2 linked regions of the Tardiphaga sp. 709 genome follow. The protein of the gene in region 1 interacts with the protein of each later gene in a pairwise test. Links are inferred from orthologs where the notes say so. Each region holds a gene or a part of one and is shown on either strand. Other genes may lie near its edges.

Evidence for each region.
Region 2: the proteins of RSO67_RS18610 (region 1) and def interact in binary tests that used the Escherichia coli proteins (3 or more experiments, as listed by UniProt). The link is inferred for Tardiphaga sp. 709 from one-to-one orthologs.

Annotation. Positions count from the first base shown.
Region 1 is NZ_CP135529.1:3,800,316-3,803,397, forward strand. Bases 273-3,032 are described here. They hold RSO67_RS18610 (aspartate-semialdehyde dehydrogenase), read right to left. Parts: upstream 2,290-3,032; coding sequence 1,255-2,289; downstream 273-1,254. Other genes in these bases: RSO67_RS18600 (CoA ester lyase), read right to left, coding at 273-369; RSO67_RS18605 (carbonic anhydrase), read left to right, coding at 499-1,152; RSO67_RS18615 (hypothetical protein), read left to right, coding at 2,405-3,032. In the rest of the region: more of RSO67_RS18600, read right to left, coding at 1-272; more of RSO67_RS18615, read left to right, coding at 3,033-3,082.
Region 2 is NZ_CP135529.1:4,332,901-4,335,966, reverse strand. What follows is about bases 323-3,066. They hold def (peptide deformylase), read right to left. Parts: upstream 2,084-3,066; coding sequence 1,562-2,083; downstream 323-1,561. Other genes in these bases: RSO67_RS21045 (DNA recombination protein RmuC), read left to right, coding at 2,304-3,066; fmt (methionyl-tRNA formyltransferase), read right to left, coding at 471-1,403; truA (tRNA pseudouridine(38-40) synthase TruA), read right to left, coding at 323-421. Outside these bases: more of truA, read right to left, coding at 1-322. UniProt on the Escherichia coli protein: Removes the formyl group from the N-terminal Met of newly synthesized proteins. Requires at least a dipeptide for an efficient rate of reaction. N-terminal L-methionine is a prerequisite for activity but the enzyme has broad specificity at other positions.

The sequences.
Region 1 (3,082 bases):
CATGGCCCAGACCTTGATCGACATGTCGGCGCCAATGTCACTCAGACGATCGGCAATGGCGGAGAGATCCTCGACGCTGGAGATCTTCGGCACGAGGATGCCGTCCGGCTTGGCCTTGCCGGCCATGGTGACGTCGTCGATCCACCACGGCGAATCCAGCGCATTGATGCGGATGATGACCTCGCGTTTGCCGAAGCCGCCGGCAGCCAAGGTCTGTGCGATGGCGTCGCGTGCGGTTCCCTTGGCGTCCGGCGCCACGGCGTCTTCAAGGTCCAGAATAATGCCGTCAGCGGCCACGGTCCGGGCCTTCTCCAGCGCGCGCGGATTCGAGCCGGGCATGAACAAATGGCTGCGGCGCGGACGGATCATGGCGTCATTTCCCTGTAATTATGGCCTGTTCGTTATTCAGGCATTCGCGATAACATTTCAGCACGTCGCCCGGAAGGCTTGTTCGCGCTGGCGTCCTATGGTTATCCGTGGGGACCCATGAGGCAGACCATGACAGCATCATTTCCGCAGCAACTGATTGCCGGCTACCAGACCTTCACGTCGGAGCGATTGCCGACCGAGCAGTCGCGCTTCCGCGAATTATCGGAAAAGGGCCAGTCGCCGGAAGTCATGGTGATCGGCTGCTGCGATTCGCGGGTGTCGCCGGAGGTCATCTTCGATGCCTCGCCCGGCGAACTGTTCGTGGTGCGCAACATCGCCAACCTGGTGCCGGTCTATCAACCCGATGGCGGCGCCCATGGCGTTTCGGCAGCGCTGGAATATGCGGTGCAGGTGCTGAAGGTGAAGCACATCGTCATCCTCGGCCACGCGCAATGTGGCGGTATCCGTGCTTTCGTCGACAATGCGGCGCCGCTGTCGCCGGGTGACTTCATCGGCCGCTGGATGTCGATGTTCATCAAGCCCGACGAAAAGGTCGAGATCCGCGAGCACGAGGCGTTCCAGGATTTCGTCACCCGTATCGAAAAGGCCGCCGTGTTCCGCAGCCTTGAGAACCTGATGACGTTCCCGTTTGTGAGCAGCAAGGTCGCGAAGGGCGAACTCGAATTGCACGGCGCTTACTTTGGCGTCGCGGTGGGATCGCTGTCGGTGCTGGATCAGGTCGCGAAAGAGTTTCGGCCGGTCAGCCAGGCAAAGGCCTCCTGATACCCCGACCTCATCATCGGGCGGCTTCCACGCGCTATGAAAAGAAAAAGCCCGGACGCTTTTGCGACCGGGCTTCGTTGTTTTTGCGAGGCTGCGGGAAGTTTACGCGGCCTTCTTCTTCGCAGTGATCAGCTTGCGGTTGATCAGGCATTCCGCGATCTGCACGGCGTTGAGCGCCGCGCCCTTGCGGAGGTTGTCCGAGACACACCACAGAACGAGACCGTTATCGACCGTCGCATCCGTGCGGATACGGCTGATATAGGTAGCGTCTTCGCCGGCGGCTTCATAAGGCGTGACGTAGCCACCGGGCTCGCGCTTGTCGATCACGAGGCAGCCTGGCGCATTGCGCAGGATGTCGCGGGCTTCATCTTCCGAGATCGGGTTCTCGAATTCGATGTTGACCGCTTCCGAGTGGCCGACGAACACCGGCACGCGCACGCAGGTCGCGGACATCTTGATTTTGGGATCAAGAATCTTCTTGGTCTCCATCATCATCTTCCACTCTTCCTTGGTGTAGCCGTCCTCCATGAACACGTCGATCTGAGGGATGACGTTGAAGGCGATACGCTTCGGGAATTTGTTATTGACCAGCTCGCTGTTGGTGTAGACGGCCTTGGTCTGCGAGAACAACTCGTCCATCGCATCCTTGCCGGCGCCCGACACCGACTGATAGGTCGAGACGACGACGCGCTTGATGGTCGCCTTGTCATGCAGCGGCTTCAGCGCCACCACGAGCTGCGCAGTCGAGCAGTTCGGGTTTGCGATGATGTTCTTCTTGGTGAAGCCATCAACGGCAGCAGCGTTTACTTCCGGCACGATCAACGGCACGTCCGGGTCCATACGCCATGTCGACGAATTGTCGATCACGACGGCACCGGCTGCGCCGATCTTCGGCGACCATTCCTTCGACACGGCTCCGCCGGCCGACATCAGGCAGATGTCGACGTCGCTGAAGTCATAGGTCGCAAGGTCTTTGCATTTCAGGGTTTTGTCGCCGAAGGAAACCTCAACGCCCATGCTGCGGCGCGACGCAAGCGCCACGACCTCGTCAGCGGGGAATTTACGTTCATCCAGAATGCTGAGCATTTCACGCCCGACATTGCCGGTCGCTCCGACCAGCGCGACTTTGTAACCCATCGTTCACTCTCCGAAGAAAAATGCTTCACCCCCACATACCGTGGAAAGGGAAGAGCCGCGCTTCTATGCGAGAAACGTCGCAAAGACAACGTCCTAAGCGTGTTTGCGTGTGTTGATGCGTTCAATTTTGGTTTCGCACCACCCAAAGTCGGCAGGTGTCCATCCGGCCCTGCAGAGCTTTGCCGACGAGTGCGGTGCCATCGCCGTGCGCCTGCTCGCTTATATGGGGGCGCTGGCACTGGTTGTCATGGCCGCGGTTACCGTTTTCGACGGGCTGGAATTCGACCTCAGCAGCGAACCGGTCGCCAAAGCCGGCTGGAGCGTCGCCAGCCGTTCCCATCCAGCCTTCGCCGTCAGCCAGTTTGATTCATTAGGTAAAACAGCCTCTTACGAGATCTTGAGACACCCCGGAGGCGGTCGCAAGGATGTCCTGCGTTGGTCGTCGCCCGGAGAGCCCCCGGTGGCCGAGCTGGAATTGTATCGCCCTGGTGCCGAGGCTGGGCGGGCAGGTCCGCCGGCAGCGGACATTGCGGGCCGCATGGACCCCGGCGGCGTCCGCGACGTGGTGGGCGAGGGCATTATCGACAGCAAGTTCGGGCCGGTCGCCCTGATGGGCTTTTCCGACCGGCTGAAGGACAGCAAGCGTTGCCTCGGCTTCATGAAGACGCTGGAGGTGGCCAATCTCAGGATTTCCGGCTGGTCGTGCCAGGGCGACGGCCTGCCGGCGCGGCGGGCTGCGATTGCCTGCACCCTGAACCGGCTGGTGCTGCTGACCGCCGGCAATGAACCCCGG
Region 2 (3,066 bases), 530 kb from region 1 along the record:
CAGCGACATCGAGCGGACGCGGCACGCGCCAGACCCGGCCGGCATCGACGGTGAGGTTCGCGCGGCGATTGGTGATGCGATAGACGTAGTGGCGTTTGACGGCTGAGAACCGCGCCTCGAAATCATCCGGCACGATGTCAGCGGACAGCACGCCGACCGGATGCGGCCGCAGATGGGCATTCATGCCATCGCGAAAACGACCGGGCACCAGCACTTTCGGCACATCGCAATGGGCGACCTGACCGAGCGCATGGACGCCGGCATCGGTACGCCCTGCGCCGTGAACGCGGATCGGCTCGCCGCAAATGGCTTCCGCGGCTGCTTCCAAAGCGCCCTGCACGGTCAGCGTCGCGTTGGCCTGCACCTGCCAGCCGGAGAATGGCGCGCCGTCATACTCGATGATCATCTTGTAGCGCGGCATCAGAGCATGATCCCGAAAAGTGGCCACCGGTTTTCGGACAAGATCATGCTCATGAAAGGCGCAGCGGCGGTTTCAGCGGCGTGCCACGCAGAAATTCACTGGCCTTCATTGGCTGCTTGCCGGCGCGCTGCAGATCGATGATCCGGATCGCGCCCTCGCCGCAGGCGATGGCGAGCTGATCGTCGATAATCTCGCCAGGCGCGCCCGCGCCCTTTGCGAGCTCGCAGCGCAGAACCTTCACGCGCACCGCTTCGCCCTCGATCGGCATCTCGCACCAGGCGCCGGGGAAAGGCGACAGACCGTGGATATGCCGCAGCACGTCGCGCGCCGGCTTCGACCAGTCGATCTTGGCCTCGGCCTTGTCGATCTTGGCAGCGTAGGTGACGCCGTCTGCACTCTGCGGGGTCAGGCTCAGCCGTCCCCTTTCTAGCGCACCCATGGCACGCACCATCAGGTCGGCGCCGAGCGGCGCCAGCGCATCATGGAGGTCCAGCGCCGTCATCGCATCGGTGATTGCCAGACGCTCGGCCATGGCGACATCGCCGGTGTCGAGGCCGACGTCCATCTTCATCACCATGACGCCGCTCTCGGCGTCGCCTTCCATGATGGCGCGATTGATCGGCGCGGCACCGCGCCAGCGCGGCAGCAGCGAGCCGTGCAGGTTGAAGCAGCCTAGGGGCGGCACATTGAGAATGTTCTGCGGCAGGATCATGCCATAGGCGACGACGACCGCAGCCTCAGCCTCATGTGCACGAAATTCGGCTTCGGCTTCCGGCGTGCGCAGCGTCTTCGGCGTGAACACGGGAATGCCGAGTCGCTCGGCCTCGCGGGCCACCGGCGTCGGCTGCAACTTCATGCCACGGCCGGCCGGCTTAGCCTCGCGGGTATAGACGGCGACGATCTCATGGCCATGGGCCACGAGTTCGAGCAACGTCGGCACAGCGAAATCCGGCGTGCCCATGAAGATCAAACGAAGCGACATGTGGAACTTCCAGCAAAGAGCACCAGCCTATCCGTCATGGCCGGGCAGCGCGAAGCGAACTTCGCTAGATGTCCCGGCCATCCACGTCTTTCGGTTGCTCGCTTCAAGACATGGATACCCGGCATTCGCCGGGCATAACGAAGGAAACGTCGGAGAATTTACTCAGCCCGCTTCGCCAACTTGGTGAACTTCTTCAGCACGCGGTCGCGCTTCAGCTTGGAGAGGTAGTCGACGAACAGCACGCCATTGAGATGGTCGATCTCGTGCTGAATGCAGGTCGCGAACAGGCCAGAAGCCTCTTCCTCGATGGTCTTGCCGTCGAGGTCCATGTAACGGATCCGCACTGTCGCCGGGCGTTCCACTTCCTCGTAATATTCCGGAATCGACAGGCAGCCTTCCTCATAGACTGAAAGCTCTTCCGAAGCCGAGATGACCTCCGGATTGATGAAGACGCGCGGCTTCTTGCCGTCCTCCTCATCGTCCTTCTTGGCGATGTCCATGGTGATCAGCCGCAGCGGAACCGCGATCTGGATCGCCGCCAGCCCGATCCCGGGTGCGTCATACATCGTCTCGAACATGTCGTCGGCGAGCTTGCGCACCTCCGACGTCACCTTCTCGACAGGTTTGGAGATCAGCCGCAACTGTTTGTCGGGCAGGATAATGATTTCACGAATGGCCATGGCGGCGATTTAATCTGCGCGCCGGTCCGGGTCAATCCGCTGGAAAAGCTGGACTTTGAAGGACGTTAACTCCTCGCTAACCATGAAAATTAAGGCGAGGTTAACCACGCCGGTTAAGGTCCGCTTGACCACATTTCTTAGGCTTGGAAATTCATCTTTCATTAACCATAAATGTTCCCTCTTCGTTCGCGCGACCGACCGAATCGGCTACAAGGTTGGGATGAACGAGATTCTTTTCATGATCGGCGACATGCCGGTCACCGCCGGCGTGGCATTGATGGGCTTCTGTGCTCTGGCGCTGGGTTTGCTGCTCACCATCGCCATCATCATCGCTCGCTCCGGTAGCCGCGGCGCCGCCATGGCCATGGCCCAGGCGATCCGCGCCGACGAACTGGAAGAACGCCTCAGCGAAGTGCTGAAGGCGCAGAACGAGGCCAACGGCCGCGTCGACGCCATGGGCCAGGCGCTGGCGGGCCGTCAGGCCGACATGGCACGCGCGGTGTCCGAGCGGCTGGACTCGGTGACCCATCGCGTGGGCCAGTCGATGGAACAGACCACTCGCAACACCATGGAAAGCCTGAGCGCGCTGCATGAGCGGCTGGGCATCATCGACAACGCCCACAAGAATCTCACCGACCTCACCTCGCAGGTGACGACCTTGCGTGACGTGCTCGCCAACAAGCAGTCGCGTGGCGCCTTCGGTCAGGCGCGGATGGAAAGCATCGTCAAGGACGGCATGCCGAACGGTGCCTATGCGTTCCAGCACACGCTGTCGTCGGGCAAGCGGCCGGATTGCGTGATCTTCCTGCCGGACCAGCGCCCACTGTGCATCGACGCAAAATTCCCGCTGGAGGCCGTCACAGCGCTGCATGACGCACGCAGCGACGACGAGAAGAAATACGCGGCGCAGCGCCTGCGCGCCGACGTGATGAAGCATGTCACCGATATCGCCGAGAAATATCTGGTCGCCGGCGAGACGCAGG